3 linked regions of the Variovorax paradoxus genome follow. Each later gene encodes a partner of the first gene's protein in a complex. Links are inferred from orthologs where the notes say so. Each region holds a gene or a part of one and is shown on either strand. Other genes may lie near its edges.

The links.
Region 2: the proteins of accD (region 1) and GOQ09_RS15905 are in contact, whole or in part, in a solved structure (PDB 8UXZ), measured with the Escherichia coli proteins. The link is inferred for Variovorax paradoxus from one-to-one orthologs.
Region 3: the proteins of accD (region 1) and accB are in contact, whole or in part, in a solved structure (PDB 8UXZ), measured with the Escherichia coli proteins. The link is inferred for Variovorax paradoxus from one-to-one orthologs.

Annotation. Positions count from the first base shown.
Region 1 is NZ_CP046622.1:1,561,016-1,567,532, reverse strand. What follows is about bases 3,679-6,475. They hold accD (acetyl-CoA carboxylase, carboxyltransferase subunit beta), read left to right. Parts: upstream 3,679-4,539; coding sequence 4,540-5,412; downstream 5,413-6,475. Other genes in these bases: GOQ09_RS07220 (LON peptidase substrate-binding domain-containing protein), read left to right, coding at 6,042-6,475; GOQ09_RS07225 (YggT family protein), read right to left, coding at 5,435-5,992; trpA (tryptophan synthase subunit alpha), read left to right, coding at 3,679-4,476. Outside these bases: GOQ09_RS07255 (FimV/HubP family polar landmark protein), read left to right, coding at 1-764; tRNA pseudouridine(38-40) synthase TruA, read left to right, coding at 791-1,603; GOQ09_RS07245 (phosphoribosylanthranilate isomerase), read left to right, coding at 1,600-2,295; trpB (tryptophan synthase subunit beta), read left to right, coding at 2,345-3,631; more of trpA, read left to right, coding at 3,631-3,678; more of GOQ09_RS07220, read left to right, coding at 6,476-6,517.
Region 2 is NZ_CP046622.1:3,409,566-3,416,172, reverse strand. Bases 3,135-6,021 are described here. They hold GOQ09_RS15905 (acetyl-CoA carboxylase carboxyltransferase subunit alpha), read left to right. Parts: upstream 3,135-4,031; coding sequence 4,032-5,012; downstream 5,013-6,021. Other genes in these bases: tilS (tRNA lysidine(34) synthetase TilS), read left to right, coding at 5,024-6,001; GOQ09_RS15910 (DNA-3-methyladenine glycosylase family protein), read left to right, coding at 3,365-4,015; cysS (cysteine--tRNA ligase), read left to right, coding at 3,135-3,347. Also shown: GOQ09_RS15930 (peptidylprolyl isomerase), read right to left, coding at 1-473; GOQ09_RS15925 (peptidylprolyl isomerase), read right to left, coding at 504-1,109; GOQ09_RS15920 (tetratricopeptide repeat protein), read right to left, coding at 1,188-1,778; more of cysS, read left to right, coding at 1,971-3,134; GOQ09_RS15895 (aspartate kinase), read left to right, coding at 6,069-6,607. UniProt on the Escherichia coli protein: Component of the acetyl coenzyme A carboxylase (ACC) complex. First, biotin carboxylase catalyzes the carboxylation of biotin on its carrier protein (BCCP) and then the CO(2) group is transferred by the carboxyltransferase to acetyl-CoA to form malonyl-CoA.
Region 3 is NZ_CP046622.1:968,536-975,217, reverse strand. Bases 3,721-6,682 are described here. They hold accB (acetyl-CoA carboxylase biotin carboxyl carrier protein), read right to left. Parts: upstream 5,452-6,682; coding sequence 4,990-5,451; downstream 3,721-4,989. Other genes in these bases: GOQ09_RS04480 (hypothetical protein), read right to left, coding at 6,096-6,682; GOQ09_RS04485 (TlpA family protein disulfide reductase), read right to left, coding at 5,550-6,095; accC (acetyl-CoA carboxylase biotin carboxylase subunit), read right to left, coding at 3,721-4,987. Also shown: GOQ09_RS04515 (histone H1-like DNA-binding protein), read left to right, coding at 1-172; GOQ09_RS04510 (carbohydrate kinase family protein), read right to left, coding at 270-1,172; GOQ09_RS04505 (zinc-ribbon and DUF3426 domain-containing protein), read right to left, coding at 1,233-2,651; prmA (50S ribosomal protein L11 methyltransferase), read right to left, coding at 2,725-3,615; more of accC, read right to left, coding at 3,638-3,720. UniProt on the Escherichia coli protein: This protein is a component of the acetyl coenzyme A carboxylase complex; first, biotin carboxylase catalyzes the carboxylation of the carrier protein and then the transcarboxylase transfers the carboxyl group to form malonyl-CoA.

The sequences.
Region 1 (6,517 bases):
CCGACTGGAACCGCGTGGTCGAAATGGGCAAGGACCTGGATCCGGGCAATCCGCTGTACGAGTCGGGCACGGCCCGGGGTGGCGTGAGCCCGGCCGAAAGCGCTGCATTCGCCGGCGCCCTGGCCACGGCGGCCAAGCCTGCTGCCGCAACGCCTCCGGCCGCAGCGCCCGCTCCTGTGGCAGCTGCTGTCGCCGCGCCGGCCTTCGTGCCGTCCGTCGCACCGCTGGACTTCGACCTGGACCTGAGCCAGCCGGCGGCACTCGCACCGAGCCCCGCTCCGGTGAGCGCCAGCCTGCCGAAGACGGCCTACGCCCCCGCCACGGCCGCCCCGCTGTCCAACGGCCATGCGCATTCACCGGCACCGGTCGACCTGGAAAACGACTTCGACACCGCTCCTGGCGCGCTGGCTCCGATCGGCCGTCCCGCGGGACTGAATGACGCCGACGACAATACCCGCCCGGCGACGCTGCGCAGCGGCGGCAATCTTCCCGCGGATTCGGGCTTCATCGAATTCGACATGAGCGCATTGGCCGGTCTTCCCGCCCGCCCGGTGGCCGGCACCGCCGAAGCAACGCGCCCCGCTGCAGCCATGCCCCAGGACGACGGCGACGACAGCCCCCACGCGGTCAAGCTGTCGCTGGCCCGCGAGCTGCAAGCCATCGGCGACGTCGAAGGCGCGCGCTCGCTGGTGGAGGAAGTCGAAGCCGAAAGCGCCGGCGACCTCAAGTCGCAAGCAAGGCAATTGCTCGCCGAGCTGCGCTGAGCGGCTTTTCCCCTGTTTCTGAATTCGTGAGGCTGGCGCTAGGCATCCGCTACAACGGCCAGGCATACGAGGGCTGGCAGAGCCAGCGCTCGGGCCGCACGGTTCAGGACAAGCTGGAAGCGGCGCTCGGCAAATTTGCCGCACAGCCCATTGGCACGCTGTGCGCCGGCCGCACCGACGCCGGCGTGCACGCGTTGATGCAGGTGGTGCACTTCGACACCGACGTCGAACGTGAGCCCTTCTCGTGGATGCGCGGCACCAACCGCTACCTGCCCGACGACATTGCCGTGCAGTGGGCGCATCCGGTGCCCGACGAATTCCATTGCCGCGCCAGCGCCCTGGCCCGCCGCTACCTTTACGTACTCTCGCAGTCGCCCGTGCGGCCCAGCCTGGATTCGGGCCGGGTCGGCTGGTCGATGCATGCGCTCGACGGCGACGCCATGCGCGCGGCGGCCGCTCTTCTGGTGGGCAAGCACGACTTCAGCTCGTTTCGCGCCTCGGCGTGCCAGGCGCGCTCGCCGGTGAAGGACCTGCGGCGCATCGAGATCACGCGCCATGGCACAGGCGACCGCTGCCGCTGGCACTTCGAATTCGAGGCCGATGCCTTCCTGCACCACATGATCCGCAACCTGATGGGCTGCCTGGTGCGCATCGGCCGCGGCGACGAGCGGCCCGAATGGATCACGGAAGTGCTCGAGGCGCGCAGCCGCAAGGTGGCGGCGCCCACCTTCTCCGCCGACGGTCTGTACTTTCTGGGGCCTTTGTACGACGCCAAGTGGGGTCTGCCGGCCGAGGCCACACTGCAGGCCGGCGGTGCTCCGTATGATGGGCCGCCATGACGTCGCCCCGCACCCGCATCAAGATCTGCGGCCTCACCCGTGAGGCCGATGTGGAGGCCGCTGTGCAAGCCGGCGCCGACGCGGTCGGTTTCGTGCTCTATCCCAAGAGCCCCCGCGCCATAACAGCGGCTCGCGCCGCGGAACTGGCTTCGCGCCTCCCCCCTTTCATCACGCCGGTGCTGCTGTTCGTCAACGAGGCTGCTCCTGAAGTCGTAGCATCCCTCGCACGCGTGAGAGGATCGATCGCCCAATTTCATGGCGAGGAAACGCCGGAACAATGCGAAGAAGCCGCCGGCCACGGCCGCTTTCGCTACATGCGCGCCGCGCGTATTCCGCTGGGGGCTGCCGGAGCGGGCTTCGACCTCGTAAAATACGCTTCCGATTACTCCCACGCCCAGGCCATCCTGCTCGACGCCCATGTCGAAGGTTATGGCGGAGGCGGCAAGGCATTCGATTGGTCACTTCTTCCACCCGCCGTCGACGCTCACCTCGTCTTGAGTGGTGGGCTCACACCTGCAAACGTGAGCGATGGCATTCGCATTCTGCGGACGCGCTGCAAGACGCTGTCCGTTGATGTGAGCTCGGGCGTCGAAATCGACGGCCCGGGAAACAAGGGCCTGAAGGACGCCGAAAAGATCCGGCAATTCGTCGCCGCCGTGAGAGCGGCTGACGCCTCGTCCTTCTCCAGTTAGCCGCCGCACCCGATCGTGATTTCGGGCTGCGGCCCAACGATCGAGAACCATGCAAAGCCAATTCCAGGACTACCAGCAACCCGACGCCACCGGCCATTTCGGCACCTACGGCGGCACCTTCGCGAGCGAAACGCTCACCCACGCGATCAACGAACTGCGCGATGCGTACGCCAGGTTCAAGGACGATCCGGCGTTTCTGGCCGAATTCCACTACGAGCTGAAGCACTTCGTCGGCCGGCCATCCCCCATCTATCACGCCGCCCGCACGAGCCATGAAATGGGCGGTGCGCAGATCTACCTGAAGCGCGAAGACCTCAACCACACCGGCGCGCACAAGATCAACAACGTGATCGGCCAGGCGATGCTCGCGCGACGCATGGGCAAGCCCCGCGTCATCGCCGAAACCGGCGCCGGCCAGCACGGCGTGGCCACGGCCACCATCTGCGCGCGCTACGGGCTCGAATGCGTGGTCTACATGGGCAGCCAGGACGTGAAGCGCCAGAGCCCCAATGTCTACCGCATGAACCTGCTCGGCGCCACCGTGGTGCCGGTGGAGTCGGGCAGCAAGACGCTGAAAGACGCGCTCAACGAAGCGATGCGCGACTGGGTGACGAACGTGGAGAACACGTTCTACATCATCGGCACCGTGGCCGGACCGCACCCCTACCCGACGATGGTGCGCGACTTCCAGAGCGTGATCGGCACCGAATGCATCGAGCAGATGCCCGCCATGCTCGCGGCCGACGGCATTACCGGAGAGGCCGAGGGCAAGCAGCCCGACGTGGTGATCGCCTGCGTGGGCGGCGGCAGCAATGCGATCGGCATCTTCCACCCCTACATTCCGTTTGCCGGCACCCGGCTCATCGGCGTCGAAGCCGCCGGCGAAGGCCTGGACAGCGGCAAGCACGCCGCATCGATCCTGCGCGGCAGCCCGGGCGTGCTGCACGGCAACCGCACCTACCTGCTGCAGAACGAAGACGGCCAGATCACCGAAACCCACAGCATCAGCGCCGGGCTGGACTACCCGGGCGTAGGACCTGAGCATGCGCACCTGGCCGACATCGGCCGCGCGGAATACGTCGGCGTCACCGACACCGAAGCGCTCGAAGCCTTTCACTACCTGTGCCGCACCGAAGGCATCATTCCGGCCCTCGAATCGAGCCACGCCGTGGCCTACGCCATGAAGCTCGCCAAGACCATGCGGCCGGACCAGTCGATCCTGATCAACCTCTCGGGACGCGGCGACAAGGACATCGGCACCGTGGCCGACCTCTCCGGCGTCGACTTCTACGATCGGCCCTCGATGCGCGGCCTGAGCGTGAAGGGAGGCAAATAATGAGCCGCATTGCCGCCACCTTCGACGCGCTGAAAAAAGACGGCCGCCGCGCGCTCATTCCTTACGTTACCGCCGGCTTTCCCTTTGCCGACATCACGCCCGAGCTGATGCACGGCATGGTGGGAGCCGGTGCCGACGTGATCGAGCTCGGCGTGCCGTTTTCCGACCCCATGGCTGACGGCCCGGTGATCCAGAAAGCCGGTGAGGCCGCGCTGGCGCTGGGCGTCGGCATGAAGCAGGTGCTCGCCATCGTCACCGCCTTCCGGCAGAAGGACACGACCACACCCGTGGTGCTGATGGGTTACGCCAATCCGGTCGAGCGCTATGACCTCGTGCATGGCAAGAAGGCGTTCATCCGCGATGCATCGGCGGCTGGCGTCGACGGCCTGCTGGTGGTCGACTACCCGCCCGAGGAATGCGAAGACTTCGCCGCCGACCTCAAGGCCGCGAACATCGACCTGATCTTTCTGCTGGCCCCCACCAGCACCAACGAACGGATGGCGCAGGTCGCGCGCATTGCGAGCGGCTACGTCTACTACGTCTCGCTCAAGGGCGTGACGGGCGCCGGCCACCTCGACACCGAGGCTGTCGGCCAGATGATCCCGCGCATCCGCGAGCATGTGAACATTCCTGTCGGCGTGGGCTTCGGCATTCGCGATGCACGCACGGCCCAAGCCGTGGGATCGGCGGCCGATGCGGTCGTGATCGGCACCAAGATCATCCAGCTGATCGACGGACAGCCGCGCGAAAAGGTCGTGCCCACCGTGCGTGAATTTCTCGCCGGTATCCGCGAGGCGCTCGACGCCCTGCCCGCAGCTACCCCCAAGAACGCGGCTGGCAGATAATCGCCGTTGCCCTCACCAGCCCCTTTTCCGCATTGCGGAAGAGGGGAGCTAATCCGGAGTCCTATGAGCTGGCTTGAAAAACTGCTACCCGCCAAGATCGCACAAACCGACCCGTCGGAGCGCCGCCAGGTGCCCGAGGGCCTGTGGATCAAATGCCCCGCCTGCGAGACGGTTCTCTACAAGACCGATCTCGAGCACAACCAGAATGTCTGCCCGAGCTGCAGCCACCACCATCGCATCGGCGCCCGCGCACGGCTCGACGCCTTCCTCGACGCCGAAGGCCGCTACGAACTCGGCCAGGAAGTGCTCCCCGTCGACGCGCTGAAGTTCAAGGACAGCCGCCGGTACCCCGAGCGGCTCAAGGAAGCGCTCGAGAACACCGGCGAAACCGACGCGCTGGTCGTCATGGGCGGCTCGGTCCACAGCATCAGCGTGGTCGTGGCCTGCTTCGAATTCGAATTCATGGGCGGCAGCATGGGCAGCGTGGTCGGCGAGCGCTTCGTGCGCGGCGTCGAAACGGCCATCGAACAGAAGGTGCCGTTCATCTGCTTTACCGCCACCGGCGGCGCACGCATGCAGGAAGGCCTGCTGTCGCTGATGCAAATGGCCAAGACCAACGCGGCGCTCACGCGCCTTGCGAAGAAGGGGCTGCCCTACATCAGCGTGCTGACCGACCCCACCATGGGCGGCGTTTCGGCCGGCTTCGCCTTCGTGGGCGACGTGGTCATTGCGGAGCCCAAGGCGCTCATCGGCTTTGCCGGCCCGCGGGTGATCGAATCGACCGTGCGCGTGACGCTCCCTGAAGGCTTCCAGCGCGCGGAGTTCCTGCAGACCAAGGGCGCCATCGACTTCATCAGCGACCGCCGCGAGCTGCGCAAGACTATTGCGAGCACGTTGGCCATGCTGCTGCGTCAGCCCGCCGACGCAGTCATCTGACAAGAATGCTGCCGGAAGGGCCTCAGCCCAGCCGGTAGGCCCACACCAGCAGGTTGCCCAGCACGATGGCAATCACCTGCAGCACCACGATCGCGGCCAGGGGCGACAGGTCCACGCCGCCAATCAGCGGAATGAAGCGCCGGAAGGGCCGCACCAGCGGCTCGGCCAACCGCGAGATGAGGTCGAGCAACATCGGCGAGGCGCCCGGTATCCACGACAGCACGGCATAGACCACCAGCAGCGCGGTAAGGCCCGACACCGCGAGCTGCATCAGCCCCACCAGCGACACCAGCGGCAAGGCCGCGATTCGCCCGAGGTTGCCGATCAGCAGCCACAGCAGCAGGAACTTCACGATCACCAGCAGCCACGCCGCGATGGCGCTCGCCAGGTCCCAGCGCTTGACCGACGGCACGATGCGGCGCAGCGGCAGCACGATCCAGTCGGTAATCGCAAACACGAAGCGCCCGAGCGGATTGCCGAACGGCACCCGGTGGTACTGCATGTAAAGGCGCAGCAGGCAGGCGCCGCCGAGCAGGCCGACGATCACGTCGAGAAGAAACGAGGGGATCTGGTAGAGCATGGGGCAGGGTCGTGAGCGGAATGCGATGATAGCCATGCAAGGTTCTTCGATGACGACACAGCCCCTTCTGCATTCACTGCCATTGTTCCCGCTCGGTACGGTTCTCTTTCCGGGCGGCGTGCTTCCGCTGCGTATTTTCGAGGTACGTTATCTCGACATGGTGGGCAAATGCCGCAAGGCCGATGCACCTTTCGGCGTGGTCAGCCTCACAAGCGGCAGCGAAGTGCGCAAGGCAGGTGCCGACGCCGAAAGCTTTGCCGCCATCGGCACGCTGGCCGTCATTCGCGAGTTCGAATCACCGCAAAGCGGCCTGCTCCAGATCGAATGCGTCGGCACCCAGCGATTCCGGGTCCGCCGTACCGAGCTGCAGAAATACGGCTTGTGGGTGGCTGAAGTCGAAGCAGTGATTGCAGACGCCGCCATCGAAATTCCGGACGACCTGCAGCACACCGCCACGGCGCTGCGGCGCCTCGTCGACACGCTCGAAGAACGCCGCCGCGCGCAGGGCACCGAGGCCGTGCGCCT
Region 2 (6,607 bases), 1.8 Mb from region 1 along the record:
TCGAGCGGCACGTCGTCATGGAAGCCCTTGCGGCCCGTCTTCACGGCCTTGATCTTGTCGACGACATCGGTGCCGCCGGTGACCTTGCCGAACACCGCGTAGCCCCAGCCCTGGGCCGAGGGGGCGGTGTGGTTCAGGAAGCCGTTGTCGGCCACGTTGATGAAGAACTGGGCGGTGGCCGAGTGCGGTGCGCTCGTGCGGGCCATGGCCACGGTGTAGTTGTCGTTCTTGAGGCCGTTGTTGGCTTCGTTCTCGATTTCGGCGCCGGTGGGCTTTTGCTTCATGCCGGGTTCGAAGCCGCCGCCTTGCACCATGAAGCCCGGAATCACACGGTGGAACACCGTGTTGTCGTAGTGACCGTTCTTCACATAGTTGACGAAGTTTTCGGCCGACTTGGGGGCCTTGGCGCTGTCGAGCTCGAGCGTGATCACGCCGTAGTTCTTGATGTGCAGTTCGACTTTGGGGTTGCTCATGAGGGAGTCCTTCTTTCGGATGTTCGGAAATTACTTCGCCAGTGTGGCGGACTTGATGATGATGGGCTCGAGCGGCACGTTCTGCATGCCGCCCTTGTTACCGGTTTGAACAGCGCGGATCTTGTCGACCACGTCGGTGCCGGACACGACGCGGCCGAACACCGTGTAGCCGTAGCCGTCGGGATTGGGCGCGTTGAGCGAGTCGTTGTTCTTCACGTTGATGAAGAACTGCGACGTGGCCGAATTCGGGTTGCCGGTGCGCGCCATGGCAATGGTGTACCTGTCGTTCTTCAGGCCATTATTGGCTTCGAGGGCAATGGGCGGGCGCGTGGGCTTTTGTTGCATCTCGGCCGTGAAGCCGCCGCCCTGGATCATGAAGCCGTCGATCACACGGTGGAACACTGTGCCGTCGTAGTGCTTGTCCTTGACGTACTGCAGAAAGTTCTCGACTGTCTTGGGTGCCTTGGCCTGATCGAGTTCGACGAGGATGTCGCCGGCCGAGGTGGCGAGCTTCACGCGCGGGCCGGCCTGCTGCGCATGCACGGTACCGGCAAAGGCGAGGGCTGCGGCCAGCGCGAACGCGCCGCGGCGGCTGAATCGGGTGGACGGGAAATTGAATAAGGCTTGGATCGTCAAGGAAAGCTCCGTGTGCGAATGATGTGGGGTGCGGGCCCGGCAACGCAAGCTGCCGCGGTCCGGTGCGCGTGCGGCCGGTTACTTGCTCGGGCGGCCGACCGGTTTGCGAACTTCCGCCGGAGGCGGTGGCAGCGTTGCGGCTTGCGCTTCGGCTTTCGGGTTGAAGATCTGGCGGATCAGCGAGAGCTTGGGCGCGACGCTCGCGTTGGTGCTGGCGAATTGCTGCGCCCGCACATATTCCTGGGCGGCGAGACGCGCATACACGTCGCCGAGATTTTCATGCGCGGTGGCGTAGTTGGGGTTGAGCTTGAGCGCCTGTTCCAGAGCGGCGCGTGCCTGGTCGAACTTGCTCTGCGCCGCATAGAGCGCGGCCAGGTTGTTGTAGGGCTCGGGCAATTCGGGGAAGTCTTGCGTCAGCTGCGTGAACGCGGCGATGGCCTCGTTCTGCTTCTTTTGCTCGGTGAGGATCACGCCTCGCAGAAAGCGCATCTGCGGATCGCGCGGCTTGCCGGCAATGTACGCGTCGGCCTTGGCGAGCGCCTCGTTCGACTTGCCCTGGCGCAGCAGCGTGTTCACGTCGTCGTAGTCGTTGGCGTACGCGGTGGAACCCCACAGGCTGAAGAGCAGTGCAAAGGCGATGGAGAGTTTGGAGAACGCGACGTGCTTCATGAAGCCTCGGCAAGATTGGGAAGTGCGGGCCTCGAAAACACCCGGAATGTACACGGCAGCAGCCGTTTATACTGCGATGCATTGTAGCCGAGGGGCCATGTCCAACCCCTCGCGGCCACTGTCCCGTCACCCCTGAAATTCAACGTCGTTCGCCCGTGCCGCACGTGCGCGAAGCGACGCTTTCCGAGCCTCATGAGTCTGCGCATCTACAACACGCTTTCGCGTGAACTGGAGGAGTTCTCCCCATTGCAACCGGGCCGGGTGCGCATGTACGTGTGCGGCATGACGGTTTATGACCTGTGCCACCTGGGCCATGCGCGCTCGATGATCGCCTTCGACCTGGTGCAGCGGTGGCTCAAGGCCAGCGGCTATGCCGTGACCTATGTGCGCAACATCACGGACATCGACGACAAGATCATTCGCCGCGCCGTCGAGAACGGCGAGACGATCCGCTCGCTCACCGACCGCATGATCGACGCGCTGCACGAAGACGCCGACGCGCTCGGCATCGAGCGCCCCAGCCACGAACCTCGCGCCACTGACTACATCCCGCAAATGCTGTCGATGATCGGCACGCTCGAGAAGAAAGGTCTGGCCTACCGTGCAGAGAACGGCGACGTGAACTACGCGATCCGCAAGTTCCCCGGCTACGGCAAGCTCAGCGGCAAGTCCATCGACGAGCTGCATGCGGGCGAGCGCGTGGCCGTGCTCGACGGCAAGGACGACCCGCTCGACCCCGTGCTCTGGAAGAGCGCCAAGGCGAGCGAGCCCGACGAGGTGAAGTGGGCCAGCGAGTTCGGCGCGGGCCGCCCGGGCTGGCACATCGAGTGCTCGGCCATGGCCTGCGAACTGCTCGGCGAAACGCTCGACATCCATGGCGGCGGCGAAGACCTGCAGTTCCCGCACCACGAGAACGAAATTGCGCAGAGCGAAGGCGCAACCGGCAAGCCGCTGTCCAACTACTGGATGCACAACGGCTTCATCGTGACCGACAACGAGAAGATGTCCAAGAGCTTGGGCAACTTCTTCCTGATTCGCGATGTGCTCAAGAAGTACGACGCGGAAACCATCCGCTTCTTTGTCGTGCGGGCGCACTATCGCCGTCCGCTCAACTACAGCGACGTGCACCTGGACGACGCCCGCAATTCGCTGAAGCGGCTTTATACGGCGCTCGAACTGGTCGCGCCCGAGGCCGTGGCCATCGACTGGAGCGATCCGTACGCGGCTCGCTTCAAGTCCGCCATGGACGAGGACTTTGCAACGCCCGAAGCCGTTGCCGTGCTGTTCGATCTGGCGGGCGAGGTGAACCGCACGCGGTCGGCCGCGCAGGCCGGCTTGCTGAAGGCGCTGGGCGGCTGCCTGAACATTCTGCAGAGCGATCCGACCAGCTTCCTGCGTGCAGGCACCACGCTGGACGAAGCCACCATCCAGGCGCAAATCGATGCACGCGCGGCCGCCAAGGCCGCAAAGAACTTTGCCGAGGCCGACCGCATCCGCAACGACCTTCTGGCGCAGGGCATCGTGCTCAAGGATTCGCCCACCGGCACGACCTGGGCCGCAGCGCAGTGAACGGAACCACCAACCCAATGCCTGCAACCAGGAAATCGAGCGTCCAGATCTTCACGCCCGATTACTGGGAGGAGGCCTGCAAGCACCTGGCCAAGAAGGACCGCGTGATGAAGCGGTTGATTCCGAAGTTCGGCGATGCCTGCCTCGAGTCGCGCGGCGATGCGTTCACCACGCTCGCGCGCAGCATCGTGGGCCAGCAGATTTCAGTGAAGGCCGCGCAGACGGTGTGGGACAAGTTCGCGGTGCTTCCGCGCAAGCTGACCCCGGCCAACGTGCTCAAGCTCAAGGTCGACGACATGCGCGCGGCAGGGCTGTCGGCGCGCAAGGTCGAGTACCTGGTCGACCTGGCCATTCACTTCGATTCGGGCGCGGTGCACGTCGACGCCTGGAAGGACATGTCGGACGAGCTCATCATCGAAGAGCTCGTGGCCATTCGCGGCATCGGCCGCTGGACGGCTGAAATGTTCCTCATCTTTCACCTGATGCGGCCCAATGTGCTGCCTGTGGACGACCTGGGCCTGCTCAACGGCATCAGCGTGAACTATTTTTCGGGCGATCCCGTGAGCCGCAGTGATGCCCGCGACGTCGCCGTGGCCTGGGCGCCATTTTGCAGTGTGGCAACTTGGTATATTTGGCGCTCGCTCGACCCGGTACCGGTCGCATACTGAACAACAGGAGAAGACGTTGGCGAAACGAACCTTCCTCGACTTCGAGCAGCCCATTGCTGAACTCGAATCCAAGATCGAAGAACTGCGCTATGTACAGACCGAATCGGCGGTCGACATCTCGGAGGAAATCGACCAGCTGGGCAAGAAAAGCCAGCAACTCACCAAAGACATCTACAGCGACCTGACGCCCTGGCAGATCACCAAGATCGCACGGCATCCGGAGCGCCCCTATACGCTCGACTACGTCAACGAAATCTTCACCGACTTCGTCGAGCTGCATGGCGACCGGCATTTTTCGGACGACCTTTCGATCGTCGGCGGGCTTGCACGCTTCAATGGCACGCCTTGCATGGTGCTGGGCCACCAGAAGGGGCGCGACACCAAAGAGCGCACCGCGCGCAACTTCGGCATGAGCAAGCCAGAGGGCTACCGCAAGGCATTGCGGCTCATGAAGACGGCCGAAAAATTCAAGCTGCCGGTCTTCACCTTCGTCGATACGCCCGGCGCCTATCCCGGCATCGACGCCGAGGAGCGTGGCCAGTCCGAAGCCATCGGCCGCAACATCTACGAGATGGCGCAGCTCGAAGTGCCGATCATCGTCACCATCATCGGTGAAGGCGGCTCCGGCGGCGCCCTCGCAATCTCGGTGGGCGACCAGCTCCTGATGTTGCAGTACTCCATCTACTCGGTCATCAGCCCCGAAGGCTGCGCTTCCATTCTCTGGAAGACCAGCGACAAGGCGCAGGAAGCGGCCGATGCCCTCGGCATTACCGCGCACCGCCTGAAGGCATTGGGCCTGGTCGACAAGATCGTGAACGAGCCGGTCGGCGGCGCGCACCGCGACCACCGCCAAATGGCTGCTTTTCTCAAGCGCGCGCTCAACGACGCCTTCCGCCAGGTCAGCGACCTGAAGCCGAAAGAGCTGCTCGATCGCCGCTACGAACGCCTGCAAAGCTACGGGCGCTTCAACGACACCAAGGCCGACACCGGCAGATAAGCAAGCGCCCCATGAACGAAGCCTTCGAACGCGCGATGGCCGCGTTCGAGCCAGCGTATCTGCCGTTGGCGGTGGGCTTCAGCGGCGGGGCGGATTCCACGGCCTTGCTGGCCGCTTGCGCGTCGGCATGGCCGGGGCAGGTGGTGGCCTTTCATGTACACCACGGGCTGCAAGCTGTGGCCGACGATTTCGAGCGGCATTGCGCCGAGGTGTGTGAGCGGCTGGGCGTGCCGCTGGTCGTCCATCGCGTCGATGCCCGGCATGCGCGGGGCGACAGTCCTGAAGATGCCGCACGGCGTGCGCGCTACGAGGCCTTTGCAGCAATGGCTCTCTCGGGCGAATCGGCTGGCGCTATCAAATCAATAGTCCTCGGGCACCATGCAGACGACCAGGTCGAGACACTGCTGCTCGCCTTGTCCAGGGGGGCGGGGTTGCCGGGCCTTGCGGCCATGCCGGCGCATGCGCAGCGTCATGGGCTCGACATCTACCGGCCGTTGCTGGCCGTGCCCGGTGCCGATATCCGTGCCTGGCTGAAGGGGCTCGACTTGCCCTGGATCGAGGATCCGACCAACCAGGACGAGCGCTACACCCGCAACCGCATCCGCGCCGTGCTGTTGCCGGCGCTGGCGCAGGCTTTTCCGCAATTCCGCTCCACCTTCACCCGCAGCATCGGCCATGCCGCGCAGGCGCAGGAGCTGTTGGGCGAACTGGCGGCGCAAGACCTGGCCACAGTGGGCGCTCCACCGCGCATTGCCCCACTGCGGCTGCTTTCACATGCGCGCCAAGCCAACCTGCTGCGATACTGGCTGATGCAGGCGCACGGCTGCGTCCCCAGCGCGGCGCAGCTCGACCAATTGCTGAGCCAGTTGCAAGCGTGCACGACCCGCGGCCACCGCATCCACCTCAAGGTGGCCAACGGTTTCGTCGAGCGGCGGGGCGATTTTTTGCATTGGTACAATTCCAGGCCCTCGCCCAAGGCTTCGCGCTGACGGCTTGCAGGGCGCCGCGTCGGCACTCGGGAGTGCAGCGGCCCTTTCTTTTTCTCTGAATTCACCCATGGCATTGATCGTTCACAAATACGGCGGTACGTCGATGGGCTCGACCGAGCGCATCAAGAATGTCGCCAAGCGCGTCGCGAAGTGGGCGCGCGCCGGCCACCAGATGATCGTGGTCCCGAGTGCCATGAGCGGCGAAACCAATCGCCTGCTCGGCCTGGCCAAAGAGCTGGCTCCGAGCAAACCCAGCGACGCCCACGGCCGCGAACTCGACATGCTCGCCGCCACCGGCGAACAGGCTTCGTCCGCGCTGCTGGCCATTGCCCTGCAGGCCGAAGGCATGGAAGCCGTGAGCTACGCGGGATGGCAGGTGTCGGTGCGCACCGACAGCTCCTACACCAAGGCCCGCATCGAGAGCATCGACGACGAACGCGTCCGCGCCGACCTGGATGCCGGCAAGGTGGTTGTCATTACCGGCTTTCAGGGCGTGGACGACAGCGGCAACATCACCACGCTGGGCCGGGGCGGCAGCGACACCTCGGCCGTGGCCATTGCGGCCGCCATGAAGGCCCACGAGTGTCTGATCTACACCGACGTGGA
Region 3 (6,682 bases), 590 kb from region 1 along the record:
TGCGGCCAAGAAAGCCGCGAAAAAGCCCGCTGCCAAGCCTGCCGCTGCTGCCAAGAAGCCTGCTGCGAAGAAGGCCGCAAAGGCAGCACCTGCCGCAGCGCCTGCTCCTGCTGCGCAAACGACGCTGAACCCGCAGGCAGCTTGGCCGTTTCCGACGGCCAGCAAGCCCTGAGCTTCTCAGCGGCCTTGACGGCAAAAAGCCCGGCACCTCACGGTGTCGGGCTTTTTTTATGCGCGTCGCCCGCAAGGGCGAGCGAGCAAGCTGCGGCTCAGAGGCCCAGCGCCTTCTTGTCGATCTGATAGTTCTGAGGCCCGCGCTGCGCGATCTTGAGCGCACCGATGCGGTTGCCAAGTGCTGCGCATTGCGCGAGCGGCCATTCCTTCTCCAGTCCGAACAGCAGCGCGCCGCGCCATGCATCGCCGCAGCCGGTGGGTTCGACCACCGCGGTCGGCGTCACGCCCGGCACGTGCTCGCGCTCGCCATCTGTCCAGACTTCGCAGCCCTCGGCCGCCAGCGTGACCACCAGGCCGCGCACGCGCTTGGAGATTTCGGCCAGGCTCCAGCCGGTGCGCTGCGAAAGCATCTTGCCCTCGTAGTCGTTGACGACCACCCAGCTTGCCAGGTCGATGAAGTGCTTGAGCGCTTCGCCCTCGAACATCGGCAGGCCTTGGCCTGGATCGAACACGAACGGAATGCCTGCGGCGGCAAATTGCTCGGCATGCTGCAGCATCGCTTCGCGGCCGTCGGGTGCGATGATGCCGACGCGGATGTCTTCGCGGGCGGAGACCTTCGTGAGGTGCGCCTGCTGCATCGCACCGGGGTGGAACGCGGTGATCTGGTTGTTGTCGACGTCGTTCATGATCATCGCCTGCGCGGTAAACGTGTCGTCCAGCTGGCGCACGAACTCGGTGCTGATGCCCAACGTGCGCAGGCGCTCCAGGTAGTCGGCTCCGTCGCTTCCGAGCGTGGCCATCGGCAATGCCGTGCCGCCCAGCGCGTTGAGGCTGTATGCGATGTTGCCGGCACAACCGCCGAAGTCACGCCGCAGACCCGGCACCAGGAACGACACATTGAGAATGTGCAACTGGTCCGGAAGGATCTGGTCGGCAAACCGGCCCTCGAAAGTCATGATGGTGTCGAACGCGAGGGAACCGCAAATCACTGCTGCCATGGTGAGCCGTTGGTTGAAGGATGAATGGGTGAATGAACGAGGCGCGGGCGCGAACCCTGCCTAAGGATAGAACGCTTCCACGCGGTAGCCGGCAATGGGCGGCAGCGTCGCCGCTTCCGTTGCGAACAACGTGAGTGGCAGCGACGCCGCCTGGTCGGAGCGAGCCGCGAGCACCGCCGGCGCACCGTAGTCCGAAGCCGTGAGCACGCGGCGCACCACTGCCCGCTCCTGCGTGTCGAGCAGCGAAAGCTCGATGGCCGGCATGGCGAGCGGAACCGTGGCGCCATTGCGCAAGGTAAAGCTGAGCCGATAGTCGTTGTTGCCGGTCTTCTCGCGCGCGAAGGCGGCGCCCTCGATCACGATGTCGCCGATCTGGCGCAACGCCGTGAGCTCGCAGCCCGTCAACCGGCACATGGCGGCAAATGCCGGGCGCAGGTTCGGTTGACGTGCCACGATGCCGTCGCGCTCGTGATGCAAGACCTGCGCGACGAACAGCAGAACGGCCAGCACGGCGAAGAACCAAAGCGCAAACCGAATGGCGCCACGCTGCCAGAACCCCTCGGTGCCGCGGTCCGCCTTCTCGTCACCGGAGAAAGGAACCCTGTCCGAATCCTCCGCTTCATGAAGCGGCGCCGGAACCGGCAGCGGACCCGAATCGCCATCCTGCTCGCTGGCCTGCCTCACCATCGACGCCGGAGCCTTTGCGGCGGTGCGCTCGTCGCGCGCCTTGGCGCTCGCGATCTTGGCCGACTTGATGCGCGCCCGGCGCAGCGCCTTCTGCATCTGCACTTGGTCGCGGTCCTGCGCGGCTTCGTGCTTTTCGTCTTCGACGCTGGCCGATGCCGCCATTTCGCGAGCCTTGATGCGCAAGGCCGGCAAGGGAGGCGGCGGCGGTGGCGGCGGCGAAGGCGACGCCGCAAGATTCAGGTCGATGTTCGGAAACGGCGGCAGTGAGCTCGCCGGTGGCCGCCATTCCGGCTCGTTGGCTTCGAAGTCGGACCACAACTCGTCGGCAATGATTCCGTGCGCAGGCAACACGAAGGCAGTCGCGGACGGCGTGGCAGCTGCAGGGCTTGGCGCCGGCGCAGGCCGGGTCTCGGGAAGCGGTGCAGGCGGCAGAAGCTCGTCCGTCTCTGCAGGCGACGCCGAAGGGGCGGCGTCCGACGCTTCGTCATGCTCCGATTCGTCGTCGAAGAAATCCGCGTCGTCCGGGGCGCTCGAAGACTCCGGCACAGCCTGCTCGGCCGGTGAAGGATGCTGTTCGGACGGCCCGGGCTCCGCTTCGGTTTTGGCAGAAGGCTCCGGCGGAGGCGGGGTCGCCGGACCCGGGACACCGTCCGGCGACTCATGCAGATCGAGCGTGGCGTCGAACACATGGCTGCAGCGGCCGCAACGCACCCAGCCATCTGAGATGCGAAGCTGGTCGCGCACCACCTTGAAGGTGGTGGCACAGGCGGGGCAACGCGTGACAAGGCTCATGACCGGGCGATTGTAGGGTTGAGCCCCCGCCTCGCGAGCGGTGCGCGGCGGTGCGAAATCCCGGCCGCGCTGCTCAGCAGCGAGCCGTCATGAGAATCCAGCCGTCCTCGCTGTCGCTGACCTCGAGCGCGGCATAAGGCGCATAGGCCTGCTTCAGCTCGTCGGCCTGCCGCTCGAGAATGCCTGCGAGCACCAGCGATCCGCCCGGCGCCACGTGGCTGCGCAGCAAGGGCGCAAGCACCTTGAGCGGCGTCGCGAGGATGTTGGCCAGTACCGTGTCGTAGCTGCCTTTCGCCGCTTCCGGCAGGCCGGCATTCAGGCGCACACCATTGGCTTCGGCATTGAGGCGCGTCGACGAAACGGCGGCCTCGTCGATGTCCACGGCGTCGATATCGAGCGCGCCGAACTTGGCCGCGCCAATGGCAAGAATGCCGGAGCCGCAGCCGTAGTCGAGCACGCGCTGGTTTCTGAATGCACCCTCGCCCTGCTTCGCAATCCAGCGCAGGCACATGCGGGTGGTGGGATGCGTGCCGGTGCCGAAGGCAAGCCCCGGGTCCAGCCTGATCAACTGCCTGGCTTGCTCGGGCGGCTCATGCCACGTGGGCACGATCCAGAACTCGGGCGTGATCTCGACCGGCGCGAATTGCGACTGCGTGAGCCGCACCCAGTCTTGATCGGGCACCGGCGCCACGCCGAGCACCTCGCAACCTTCGAAGAAGTCTTGCAGCGCGAGCACCGATGCGGCCTCGTTTGCGAGTGCTTCGTCGGCAAACAGCGCAATGACGCGCGACCGCTGCCAGCCCTCCTTGGGCGGCGGCATGCCGGGCTCGCCGAACAGCGCCTGCTCGGCATCGGTCTGCGCATCGGCGTCTTCCACCGAAACGCTCAGCGCATCGAGTGCGTCGAGCGCATCACTGAGCATTTCGACCCGGTCTTCCGGCGCCATCAGGCGAAGTTCAAACATGGTGGCGTCCGGTGCTCTCTGTTCAGCGCTTGTGGGCAGCGAGCCACTCTTCCAGGTAGTGGATGTTGGTGCCGCCGCTCATGAACTTGGCGTCGACCATCAGTTCGCGGTGAAGCGGAATGTTGGTCTGGATGCCTTCGATCACGGTTTCGTTCAGCGCCGTGCGCATGCGCGCCATGGCCTGCTCGCGCGTGTCGCCATACACAATGATCTTGCCGATCATCGAGTCGTAGTTAGGCGGCACGAAGTAGTTGGTGTACGCATGCGAATCGACGCGCACCCCGGGGCCGCCCGGCGGGTGCCACATGGTGATGCGGCCCGGCGACGGCGTGAACTTCCAGGCGTCTTCGGCGTTGATGCGGCACTCGATGGCGTGGCCGCGCATTTCGATCTGGCGCTGCGTGAACGGGAGCTTTTCGCCCGCCGCCACCATGATCTGCGTCTTCACGATGTCGATGCCTGTGGTGAACTCGGTCACCGGGTGCTCCACCTGCACGCGCGTGTTCATCTCGATGAAATAGAACTCGCCGTTTTCATACAGGAACTCGAAGGTACCCGCGCCGCGGTAGCCGATTTTCTTGCAGGCCGCGGCGCAACGCTCGCCGATCTTCTCGATCAGCTTGCGCGGAATGCCGGGGGCCGGCGATTCCTCGATCACCTTCTGGTGGCGCCGCTGCATGGAGCAGTCGCGCTCGCCCAGGTAGACCGCGTTCTTGTGCTTGTCGGCCAGGATCTGGATTTCAACGTGGCGCGGGTTCTGGAGAAACTTCTCCATGTACACGGCCGGATTGTTGAACGCAGCGCCGGCTTCCGCCTTGGTCATCTGGATCGCGTTGACCAGTGCCGCTTCGGTGTGCACCACGCGCATGCCGCGGCCACCGCCGCCGCCGGCGGCCTTGATGATGACCGGGTAGCCGATGGCGCGCGCAATGCGCTTGTTGGTGGCGGCGTCGTCGGAGAGCTCGCCCTCGGAGCCGGGCACGCAAGGCACGCCGGCCTTGATCATGGCCTGCTTGGCCGAGACCTTGTCACCCATCGTGCGGATGTTGTCGGGCGTCGGGCCGATGAACTGGAACCCGCTTTGCTCCACGCGCTCGGCGAAGTTGGCGTTTTCGCTCAGGAAACCGTAGCCGGGATGGATGGCTTCGGCGTCGGTGACCTCGGCCGCCGAAATGATCGCCGGCATGTTGAGATAGCTCAGCGACGACGGTGCCGGGCCGATGCACACGGCCTCCTGCGCGAGCTTGACGTACTTTGCGTCCCGGTCCGCTTCGGAATAGACCATCACGGCCTTGATGCCGAGCTCGCTGCAGGCGCGCTGGATCCGGAGGGCAATTTCCCCCCGGTTTGCAACCAGGATCTTCTTGAACATGGTCACTCGATGATGAACAGCGGCTGGCCGTATTCGACTGCCTGACCGTTTTCGCCGAGGATCTGAGTGATCGTGCCGGACTTGTCCGCTTCGATTTCGTTGAGGATCTTCATCGCTTCGATGATGCAGACGGTGTCGCCCTCGTTGACCTTGCTGCCGACTTCGACAAAGGCCGGTGCGCCAGGGCTGGACGAACGATAGAAGGTGCCGACCATCGGCGACTTGACTGCGTGCCCGGTGGGGGCGGCTTCGGCTGCCGGCGCGGCAGCAGCAAGCGCGGGCGCCGCAGGCGCACCGGCGGCGGGAGCAGCGGCAGGAGCCGCCACGGTCTGAACATATTGCACCGGGGCAGCGCCGCCGCCCTTGACGATGCGAACCTTGCCTTCGGTTTCGGTGATTTCCAGTTCGGAAATATTGGATTCAGACACCAGGTCGATCAGTGTCTTGAGTTTGCGCAGATCCATGAGGCTCCAGTGCCGACTTTGCCGGTCATTAGGATGTAACTTGGCCAAAAATCGTCGATCTTTAGCGATTGGCGGCGAATGCCGAGGTGTATCTGATTCTAACCGTGAACGAGTTCACGTCGCCAAGTGTCCAGATCGGTGGGCTCGAGCTTGCCCATTTTACGAGCCGCCACGGTCCCCGCGCCCGTAAGAACCAATGTGAACGGCAGCCCGCCAGCCGTGTTGCCAAGGCTTTTTACCAGTTCAGTGCCCTGCAAACCGGCTAGTCCGAGAGGATAGCCGACCGGCGTCTTCTGGAGGAATTTGCGGACGGCGCTCGGCTGATCGATGGCCAACCCAACAACTTGCCAGCCGTTGCCGCCATTTTCGCGAAAGAAGCGATCGATCATTGGCATTTCTTCCACGCACGGCGGACACCACGTGGCCCAGAAATTCAGCAGCAGCGGTTTGCCGCGCAGTTTGGAAAAAACCAGTTCACCGCCCTCCGGACGGTCGAAGCGCTGCTGCCAGAACGCCGCGTCCAGCACTTCGCCTTTGGTGCTGCCGCCGCGCTCACGCCACCACGCGCCGCCCAGGCCTGCCGCGGCGGCCGCGACTGCCACGCCGCCATACATGAAGCGGCGCCTTGCGGGCGAAGAAGTCATTCACTTGTCCTTTTCTCTTTCAATCAGCCGGCGCAGCGCGGCCAGGTCGCCGCGCGGGGTACGCCCCTGGGCGTCGGGCCGGAGCGCCCCACGCAGGTCGTCGAGGTCGTAGACCAGCAGGTGGACCCCGATTTCCTCGCCCAGCGCCCGGCTCGCGGCATGCACGCTCAAGGCCTCGACCTGCTCACCGTGAAACCCGGTGACCATTCGCGGCTCGTAGTCCACGTGATGGTCGATGAGGGCAATTTCGGCCGACTTGGAATCATCGCAGAACAATTGAATATAAATGTCTGACAGCCGCGTGGCCGTGCCGTGCCAGACAGCTCCCCCGATGTGCGGCCGGAACGCCGCCATGCGCTCCATCCATTCGAGCGCGAGCAGCCGCAAGGCATGCAGTTCCTGCGGCTGGGTGTCGGCGCAATAAAGCGCAATGTAGTCGCGCACTTCGGCCTCGACCTCGTCGTTGTTCGGCAGCGCCGTGCGCGACGACAGGCCAAGATCTCGCACTGCCCGGCGCTTGGCCGGGCCGTACTCCAGCCCCTCCTCGACAACGAGGCGGGCTGCGGTGGCGGCGATCTCACGCTTGG